3 regions of the Kitasatospora sp. NPDC008050 genome follow, and region 2 is predicted to be linked to each of the others. Evidence: riboswitches for the same ligand, from Rfam matches in the RefSeq annotation. Region 2 holds a riboswitch; each other region holds the start of a gene.

Region 1 (3,263 bases), on a different contig from region 2:
CGAAGGCCTCGCCGACCGGTCGGGCGAGCACCTTCCCGGGCCCGAACTCGACCGCGGTCGGCAGCAGTCCGAGACCGTCCACCTGCCCCGCGCCGGACTCCACGAGGTCGGTGATCCGCCGCCCGAGCATCTGGTAGCCGCCGCAGATCCCGAGCACCGGGCGCCCGGCGGCGGCCCGCTCGCGCAGCGGCCGTTCCAGGCCGCGCTCGCGCAGCCAGGCGAGGTCGGCGACGGTGGCCCGGGTGCCGGGCAGCACCACGAGGTCGGCGTCGGCCAGCTCCTCGGGGCGGGTGGCCCACCGCACCAGCACCCCGGGCTCCTGGGCCAGCGCGTCCAGGTCGGTGAAGTTGGACAGCCGGGGGAAGCGCGGCACGGCCACCCGCAGCACGTCCGCGCCGTACGGGCCCACCGCCTCGGCGTGCGCCACCGCGGTGGACAGGTCCAGCGAGTCCTCGGCGTCCAGCCACAGGCCCGGCAGCATCGGCAGGGTGCCGAGCACCGGACGGCCGGTCAGCTCGTGCAGCATGTCCAGGCCGGGTTTCAGCAGCCGGGCGTCGCCACGGAACTTGTTCACCAGCCAGCCCGCCACCAGCCGCTGGTCCTCGGCACAGAGCAGCGCCAGGGTGCCGAACATCGCGGCGAAGACCCCGCCGCGGTCGATGTCCCCGACCACCACCACCGGCAGCCCGGCGGCCCTGGCCAGGCCCATGTTGGCGATGTCGCCGGCGCGCAGGTTGATCTCGGCGGGCGAGCCCGCGCCCTCGCAGATCACCACGTCGAAGCGGCGGCGCAGGTCGGCCAGGCACTCCAGCGAGCGCTGGAGCAGGTAGGGCTTGCGGTCCCGGTAGTCGAGCGCGCCGACCTCGCCGACCGGGCGGCCGAGCAGCACCACCTGGCTGCGCCCGTCGGCGCCCGGCTTGAGCAGCACGGGGTTCATCGCCGCCTCCGGCTCGACCCGCGCGGCCTGGGCCTGCATCACCTGGGCCCGGCCGATCTCGGCGCCGTCCAGGGTGACCATCGAGTTGAGCGACATGTTCTGCGCCTTGAACGGGGCCACCTTGACGCCCTGGCGCACCAGCCAGCGGCAGATCCCGGCGGTCACCACGCTCTTGCCGGCATCCGAGGTGGTGCCGGCCACCAGCAGTGCGTTGCTCATATCCGCCCCTTACGTGTACGGGTCAGCACGGCCAGGCGCAGCGCCACCGTGGTCCCCAGTGCCAGCAGCCCGACCCGGCGCGAGAGCCGGCAGGCCCGCTCGATGTCCGCCACCGCGACCGGGCGCAGTTCGGCGCCGAGCACCGGGCGGTGCTCCACCTCGGCGCCGTAGTGCAGGGTGCCGCCCAGGCGTACGCCCAGCGCGCCCGCGAAGGCCGACTCGGCCTGCCCGGCGTTCGGGCTCGGGTGCGCGCCGCCGTCGCGCCGCCAGACGCGCCAGGCGGTGTCGCGGCGCTCGGCCGCGGCCACCGTGAGCAGCGCGGTCAGCCGGGCGCCGGGCCAGCCGGCCACGTCGTCCAGCCGGGCCGCGGCCCAGCCGAACCGGCGGTAGCGCGCGGACTTGTGACCCACCATCGCGTCCAGCGTGTTGACGGCACGGAAGGCGAGCAGCCCGGGGGTGCCCGCGAGTGCGCCCCAGACCAGGGCGTTGACCACGGCGTCGGCGGTGTTCTCGGCCACCGACTCGACCACGGCGCGGGCCAGCTGCCGCTCGTCCAGCGCGCTCGGATCGCGCCCGCACAGGTGCGGCAGGCGCCGGCGGGCGGCCGCCAGATCACCGGCGGTCAGCGCGGCGCCGATGGTGCGGGCCTCGCGGGTGAGCGAACTGCCGCCGAGCACCGTCCAGGTGGCGGCGGCCGTCAGCGCGGCGGCGGTCCAGGACGAGCCCGCCCGGCGCCGGGTGGCCAGCCGCTGTGCGCCCGCGGCGCCCGCCGCCACCGCGGTGACGCAGAGCGCGGTGTGCAGCGCCCCCGCCCCGCGGTGGTCGCGCCAGAGCGCGCGTTCCAGTCGGGTGGCCGCGCGGCCGAAGGCGGCCACCGGGTGGCCGCGTCGCGGGTCGCCGAACCGGGCGTCGGCGGCGTAGCCGGTCAGGGCGCCGAGGGCGTACGGCAGCGCGCGGTGGGAGACCCCCGCCATCTGTTGCGTGTCCTCACTCAGGGTCCGCGCCCTGGATCGACGAAGCGGAGGTGAGAGTCTCCTGGCTCCCGGGTGGTGACGCACGCCCGGGCCTTCCAACGGCCCTGTGGCGGGCCGCCGTGACCGTTCGTCGGGCGTGCTCCCCGGTGACAGTGGCGGGACCGCGCCGGATTCGCACCGGCTTCCTCTCCATGCCTCCGATTGGCCCAAGGATCCCATCACGCGCGCGAAGCGGGAGTCAACCAGGTCACCGGCCGAGTCGGTCACACCACGGGGGCGCCGGGCCGATCCGGTGGAGCGCTGGCCGATCGTCCAACGGCGGTCGGCGGGCCGCCGAGCGGCTTCGTGCGTTCAGCGGCTGGGTGCGCCGCGGCCTTGACCCTAGCGTCGGCGCATGCGAAGAAGCCGGCCGCCGGCCCCCACCCCGGTCCCGTTCTCCCCGCGGGCCGCCCGCGCCCACCGGGAGAGCCTAGGCCTGACGCCCGAACAGGTGGTGGGCGCGATGTCCGCCCACGGCGTGCGTCTGCTGGCGACCCACCTGACCGCCTGGGAGAGCGGCGAGCTGCGCCCCAGCGAGCGGGAGTTCATCGCGCTGGCCCGGGCCCTGTGGTGCCCGGCGGCCGAACTGATGGGCCGGCCGCCCGCCTCGCTGCGCGACTTCCGGGTGGCCAGGGAGCTGACCGCGGAGCAGACCGCCGCCCGGATCGGGATGGGCCCGGACGGCTACGCCACCGCCGAGCTGACCGGGCGTTGGGCCGGGAGCCCGGAGCAGAGCGCCGCACTGGCCGAGGCGCTCGGCCTGACCCTGCGCGACCTGGTGCTGCGGGTGTGCGGTGCGGGCGAGGAGCTCGACCAGCGGCTGCACCAGTGCGTCCAGGGGCGCTGGCAGGCCCAGCTGCCGGCGGTGGCGGCGCTGGTACCGGTGCCGCGGCCGAGCCTGGCCGCGGTGCTGGCCGCGCTGCCGGGCGAGTACCAGGTGGCCTCGCACTGGGGCACCGGCTCCTGGGGCGCCCCGGCGCCCGGTGCGCCGGGCCCGGTGACGGGGGAGCCGGCGGTGCCGCGGCTCGAACGGTTCTGGGCGCTGCTGGCCGGCCAGGACACCGGGGGGATCCCGGTCTGACCCGCCGCGAGGG
Region 2 (3,263 bases):
CGGCCGGGGGCGGGAGGCGCCGCCGCAGCCGGCCAGCAGCAGCGCCAACAGCAGGACGGCCGCCACCGTCCACCGCGGACCCGGCCGTCGAAATCCCGGCTGCCGCATCGTTCCTCCCGCCCGGCCCCCGCCTGGCTCCTCGGTCACCCGAGGTCACCCGGGGCCGTCCGGTCGACCGTACACCCAGGCCCTGAGGCTCAGTCAGCGGCCGGGGCCGCGCCCCAGCGCTTCTCCACCCCGGCGAACCTCCAGTACCCCAGCGCGCAGGCCCAGACCACCACGAAGAGGCCGACGATCACGTAGCCGACGTTGTTGAGGTCGATGCCGGAGATCCAGTTGCTGACCGGGTCGGTCAGGTCCAGCTTGTCGTGCAGCACGCCGACCAGCTCGATGGTGCCGATGAAGAAGGCCACCGCGATGGACAGTCCGGTGATGGTGAGGTTGTAGTACACCTTGCGGACCGGGTTGGAGAACGCCCAGTGGTAGGCGAAGTTCATGAACGTGCCGTCGAGCGTGTCGAACAGGCTCATGCCGGCGGCGAAGAGCAGCGGCAGCAGCAGGATCGCGTACCAGGGCAGCCCCGCGGCGGCGCCGGAGCCGGCCATCACCATCAGCGTCACCTCGGTGGCGGTGTCGAAGCCGAGGCCGAACAGGACCCCGATCGGGTACATCTGCCAGGGGCGGGTGATGGAGTTGGTCAGCCGGCCCAGGATCCGGTTCATGAAACCGCGGTTGGCCAGGTGCTTCTCCAGCTCGTGCTCGTCGAACTGGCCCGCCCGCATCGCCTTGAAGACCCGGTAGATGCCGAAGAGCGCGACCAGGTTGAGGGCGGCGATCAGGTAGAGGAAGCCGCCGGAGACGCTGGTGCCGATGACGCCCAGCGTCATCCGGGTGTTGGACTTGTCGTCCACCAGGGTGCCCGCGATCTTGGCACCCGTCGCGATCAGCGCGGCCAGCCCCATCACGATGCTGGAGTGGCCGATGGCGAACCAGAAGCCGACCGAGACCGGGCGCTGGCCGTCGGCCATCAGCTTGCGGGTGGTGTTGTCGATGGCGGCGATGTGGTCGGCGTCGAAGGCGTGCCGCATGCCGAGGGTGTAGGCGGTGATGCCCAGGCCCAGGCCGAAGACCTGGTCGCCGATCCGGTAGTGGTGCGGGGCGACCATGCCCAGCAGGACCGTGAAGCCCACCACGTGCATGGCCACGATGACCGCCAGCAGCCCGGCGGTGCGGATCGTGTCGGCGCGCTGCCAGCGCGGGGGAGTGGTGCCCGCCGGGGCCGTCGCGGCGCTTGGTGCGCCGGTCGGCGCGCCGGCCGGCGCGGGTATGACGGGAGTCGCCGGCATGGCGGAGTTTTCGGGCAGGCTCATAGCAAGGAACGCCTCTCCAGCACCTCGTGGACAGTTCTCGTAAGGTGCCGTGGCCGGTCTCCTGGCTGACGGGTCGAACGTGTCCGCGGCTCGCCTTCCCGGACGCCTTTCGGCATCCGGTGGCGGCCCGTCACAGACGGGCGCGACGCGGACACTTCCCGATCACAGTGGCGAGGGCCGCTCCGGTCTGGGACCCCTGTTGAGGGTCCGTCACCGGTCTTCCCGAACACCACGGCGGTCAACACCGTAGGGGCTCGGTCGCCATGTCGACAAGCCCATCCGGCTGCGACGGAACTCACCCCACGGGCTGCGGCTGCCCGAGCACCGGGGTCAGCCGCGCGAACTCCAGCGGGGCCGACGGGTCGATGGAGAGGTCCGCGGGGGCGGGTGCGGCCCCGGCGCGGACCAGCAGGTCACCGACGGCCGCGACCATCGCGCCGTTGTCCGTGCACAGGCCCACCGGCGGCACCCGCAGGGTGATGCCCGCCGCCGCGCAGCGCCGCTCGGCCAGCGCGCGGACCCGCGAGTTGGCGGCCACTCCGCCGACCAGCACCAGGGTGTCGATCCCGTGGTCGCGGCAGGCGCGCACCGCCTTGCGGGTCAGCGTGTCGGCGATCGCCTCCTGCAGCGCGGCGGCGGCGTCGGCGACCCGCGGCTCGGTCCGGCCCGCCCGCTGCGCCTCCACCCAGCGGGCGGCGGCGGTCTTGAGACCGGAGAAGGAGAAGGCGTAGGGCGGGTCCGCCCGGCCGCTGAGCGGGCGCGGGAACCGGACGGCGGACCGGTCGCCCGCCTCGGCCGCGCGGTCGATGGCCGGGCCGCCCGGGTAGGGCAGGCCCAGGATCCGGGCCACCTTGTCGAAGCACTCGCCGGCCGCGTCGTCCAGGGTGTCGCCGAGGTGCACGATCGGGTCCCTGGCCAGGTCGCGCACCAGCAGCAGCGAGGTGTGGCCGCCGGAGACGATCAGCACCACGCAGGGGTCGGGCAGCGGCCCGCCGTCCAGCGTCGCGGCGGCCACGTGCCCGGCCAGGTGGTGCACCCCGTACAGCGGCACGCCCAGCGAGAAGGCGTACCCCTTGGCCGCCGCCACGCCGACCTGCAGCGCCCCGGCCAGCCCGGGCCCGGTGGTGACGGCGACCGCGCCGATGTCACCCAGGCCCAGCCCCGCCCGGCCCAGCGCCTCGCGCACCACCGGGGCGATCGCCTGGACGTGGGCCCGGGCGGCGATCTCCGGCACCACGCCGCCGAACCGGGCGTGCTCGTCCATGCTGGAGGCCACCGCCTGTCCGAGCAGCACGCCGTCGCGCACCAGGCCGGCGCCGGTCTCGTCGCAGGAGGACTCGATCCCCAGCACCACGGGCGAGGCGGGCATCGGCGAGACGGGCATCGGCGAGACGGGCATCGGCGAGGCGGGCATCAGGCTTCCTCCGCCGCCGGCGCGGTGGCGGGCACGTTGGCCGACCACTTCTGCTCGATCCGCCCCACCTTCCAGACCACCATCGCGCCGATCCAGACGACGAAGAAGAGCCCGACGATCAGGAAGCCGAGCAGGTTGATGTCGATCCCGCTGACCCAGTCCCAGAACGCGCCGTGCAGGTCGAGCTGGTCGGCGAGCAGGCCGAGCAGCTCCACGGTGCCGATGATCAGCGCGACGGCCACCGACAGACCGGTGATGGTCAGGTTGTAGTAGACCTTGCGCACCGGCTTGGAGAACGCCCAGCCGTAGGCGAAGTTCATGAACGAGCCGTCGATGGTGTCCAGCAGCGACATGCCGGCCGCGAACAGCACGGGCAGGCACAGGATCGCGTACCAGGGCAGGCCGGAGGCGGCGCCGGAGCCGGCCAGCACCAGCAGCGCCACCTCGGTGGCGGTGTCGAAGCCGAGCCCGAAGAGCAG
Region 3 (3,263 bases), on a different contig from region 2:
CCTTGAGCTCGCGGACCAGGTACGGGTTGACCTGGAGGAACTCGCCGGAGAGGGTCTCGCGCTTGAAGAGGTTGGAGACCTGCGGCTCGATGCACTCGTACACGCCGGCGATCGAGGCGATGGTCGCGGTCGGGGCGATCGCCAGCAGCAGCGAGTTGCGCAGGCCGGTGGCGGCGATCCTGGCGCGCAGCGCGGCCCAGCGGTCCTGCCAGTGCGGCTCGGTGGCGAAGTGGTCGATGTGCAGCTCGCCGCGGGCGGCGCGGGTCTCGGCGTAGGCCGGGTGCTGCCCGAACTGCTCGGCCAGCTCGCTGGAGCGCTCGTAGGCGGTGAGCATGATGCGCTCGGCGATCAGCGTGGACAGCTGCTTGGCCTCGGCGGAGTCGAAGTCCAGCTGCAGCTTGAAGAAGACGTCCTGCAGGCCCATCACGCCCAGGCCCACCGGGCGCCAGCGGGAGTTGGAGGCGCCGGCCTCGGTGGTCGGGTAGAAGTTGATGTCCACCACGCGGTCCAGGAAGGTCACCGCGGTGCGCACGGTGGCGTCCAGGCGCGCCCAGTCCATCGCGTCCAGCAGGTCGGCGGCGGTGGCGCCGTCGGCCACGTGGGCACCGAGGTTGACCGAGCCCAGGTTGCAGACCGCGGTCTCGGAGTCGTCGGTGACCTCCAGGATCTCGGTGCACAGGTTGGAGGAGTGCACCGTGCGGCCGGGCAGCGCGGTCTGGTTGGCGGCCCGGTTGGAGGCGTCCTTGAAGGTCATCCAGCCGTTGCCGGTCTGCGCCAGGGTGCGCATCATCCGGGCGTACAGGGTCTGGGCCGGGATGGTCCGCACGGCCTTGCCCTGGGCCTCGGCCTTCAGGTACGCCTCGTCGAACTCGGCGCCCCACAGGTCGACCAGCTCGGGGACGTCGGCGGGGGAGAAGAGCGACCAGTCGGCGTTGGCGTTGACCCGGCGCATGAACTCGTCCGGGATCCAGTGCGCCAGGTTGAGGTTGTGGGTGCGGCGGGCCTCCTCGCCGGTGTTGTCCCGCAGTTCGAGGAACTCCTCGATGTCCGCGTGCCAGGTCTCCAGGTAGACGCAGGCCGCGCCCTTGCGGCGGCCGCCCTGGTTGACGGCGGCGACCGAGGAGTCCAGCGTGCGCAGGAACGGCACGATGCCGTTGGACTTGCCGTTGGTGCCGCGGATCAGGCTGCCGCGCGAGCGGATCCGGGAGTAGGACAGGCCGATGCCGCCGGCGTGCTTGGAGAGCCGGGCGATCTGCGCGTACCGGGAGTAGATCGAGTCCAGGTTGTCCAGCGGCGAGTCCAGCAGGTAGCAGCTGGACATCTGCGGGTGCCGGGTGCCGGAGTTGAACAGGGTCGGCGAGGAGGGCAGGTAGGAGAGCGCGCTCATCAGGGCGTAGAGCTCGGCCACCTCGCGCACCGACTGCTCGTCGTCGCCGACCGCCAGGCCGCAGGCGACGCGGAGCAGGAAGTGCTGCGGGGTCTCGATGACCTTGCGGGTGATCGGGTGGCGCAGCAGGTAGCGGGACTGCACGGTGCGCAGGCCGAAGTACTCGAACCGGTCGTCGCCGCGGGTGTCGATCAGCGCGTCCAGGGCCTCGGAGTGCTTGGCCACGAAGGCGGCGGTGGTGTCGCCGATCAGGCCCTCGGTGTGGCCCACCGCGATCGAGGCGGCGAAGGACAGGGCGCCCTGGCCGGTCGCCTCGTCGGCGATCTCCTGGGCGAGCAGGCGGGCGGCCAGCTTCGAGTACTGGGGGTCCTCGGCGATCATCGAGGCGGCGGCGTCCACGGCCAGCCCGCGCAGTTCGGCGAAGTCCGAACCGGCGTGGCGGCCGCGCAGCGCGGCGGCGGCGACGTGGCCGGGGTCCACCTGGGGGAGGTCGGTGCTCCGGTCGGTGAGCAGCCGAAGCAGCGCCGTCCCGGGGTCGCTCTGGGTGTCGTTGGGGGCACCGCCCGGCCGGAGGCTGGGGGAAGCACCCTGTGAGGGCAGGGTAACTGAGTCAACGACGGTCAAGGCGCTCTCTCCTGTGGCGGCGGCGGACTGGCGGAGTCCGTGGCCCGCGCGCGGCAGGGCAGAACAGCACGCCGAAACTTTCCGGCGCGCGTCATCCACCCTGGCCTGCCCGCGAGGCCGGACGGTACAGCTGTGCATGAAGGCGTCTGCGGGGAAGCCTGGTGGCACACCGTCGGCAGGTAACCGGACTCGCGGGCACCCGTGGGTACGGCCGCTCACCGTTGCGGGGCAGTCCCGGACTCGCACCGGGTTCCCCTGCGTCGACAGCGAGAGTGAGCATACATCTTGTGGCGGGCGTGGTGAGCAGCCCCATATGTAGTGTCGCGCGCAGTGCCGGGCCTTGTACCGGCCGAGGCGGAAAAGGGCCGTTCGTGGCCTCGGGCGTGTCGTCCGGTACCCCCACTGACCCGCCCCGCGCTGACCGGCGCTCAGATCGCTGGCCTACCCTAAGGGGCATGCTGGAGCTCACGGGGAGAAGACAGCGCCTGCTGGTGGCGCTGGTGGCGTTCATCGTCTCGGCGGTCGCGACCGTCCTGGCCGGTACCACCACCACTGCTTCGCCCACCACCACTTCCGCCGCCGGCCGGAGCCCGGCCGCGCCCGCCGCGCCCAGTAGCCCGGCCGCGCCCAGCAAGGCCGCCGATCCGCGCAAGCCGCTGCGCATCGGCATCGCCTACGGGGACACACTGACCTGGAAGAACGACCAGGACCTGGCGACCGGCCTGGGGGACGCGGTGAACTCGGGGGCCAAGTGGGTCCGGGTCGACCTGTCCTGGAACGATATCCAGCCGGACAGTTCGAAGACCTACGAGTGGCAGCGCTTCGACCGGGTGTTCAAGGCCGCCCAGGCCCGGGGCCTGGAGGTGCTGCCCACCATCGGCTATGCCCCGAAGTGGGCCCGCAAGACCAGTTGCGCCTCGGACGACGCCTGCCCGCCGGCCGACCCGGCCCTGTTCGCGGCCTTCGCCGCGGACGCCGCCAAGCGCTACGCGCCGCAGGGCATGCACACCTGGGAGGTCTGGAACGAGCCGAACATCCCGTTCTGGGCGCCGGCGCCCGACCCGGCCGCCTACACCCAGCTGCTCGGCGACACCAGCAAGGCGTTGCGCGCGGCGGACCCGCAGGCGTTCATCCTGATGGGCGGGCTGGCGGCGGTGGGCACCGACCCGTCGATCAACTACGTGTCACAGGGCGACTTCCTCACCGCGGTCTGCAAGCTGGGGGCCAACAAGCTGGTCGACGCGATCAGCTA

Evidence for each region. Region 2 has a riboswitch for cobalamin ahead of ACFZB9_RS16120 (HoxN/HupN/NixA family nickel/cobalt transporter). Riboswitches for the same ligand answer to the same signal wherever they lie in the genome.
Region 1: it holds a riboswitch for cobalamin, as region 2 does, so the genes downstream of both, ACFZB9_RS15205 (cobalamin biosynthesis protein) here and ACFZB9_RS16120 (HoxN/HupN/NixA family nickel/cobalt transporter) in region 2, are expected to answer to the same signal.
Region 3: it holds a riboswitch for cobalamin, as region 2 does, so the genes downstream of both, ACFZB9_RS06165 (ribonucleoside-diphosphate reductase subunit alpha) here and ACFZB9_RS16120 (HoxN/HupN/NixA family nickel/cobalt transporter) in region 2, are expected to answer to the same signal.

What each region holds. Positions count from the first base shown of each region.
Region 1 covers NZ_JBIBIJ010000006.1:304,787-308,049, forward strand. The annotation lists gene ACFZB9_RS15200 (cobyric acid synthase) at 1-1,156, opposite strand, end outside; gene ACFZB9_RS15205 (cobalamin biosynthesis protein) at 1,153-2,130, opposite strand; cobalamin riboswitch at 2,164-2,364, opposite strand; gene ACFZB9_RS15210 (transcriptional regulator) at 2,525-3,250, shown strand.
Region 2 covers NZ_JBIBIJ010000007.1:88,553-91,815, forward strand. The annotation lists partial or broken gene ACFZB9_RS16115 (cellulase family glycosylhydrolase) at 1-108, opposite strand, end outside; gene ACFZB9_RS16120 (HoxN/HupN/NixA family nickel/cobalt transporter) at 198-1,346, opposite strand; cobalamin riboswitch at 1,404-1,619, opposite strand; gene tsaD (tRNA (adenosine(37)-N6)-threonylcarbamoyltransferase complex transferase subunit TsaD) at 1,666-2,784, opposite strand; gene ACFZB9_RS16130 (HoxN/HupN/NixA family nickel/cobalt transporter) at 2,784-3,263, opposite strand, start outside.
Region 3 covers NZ_JBIBIJ010000002.1:608,980-612,242, forward strand. The annotation lists gene ACFZB9_RS06165 (ribonucleoside-diphosphate reductase subunit alpha) at 1-1,909, opposite strand, end outside; cobalamin riboswitch at 2,168-2,297, opposite strand; gene ACFZB9_RS06170 (cellulase family glycosylhydrolase) at 2,467-3,263, shown strand, end outside.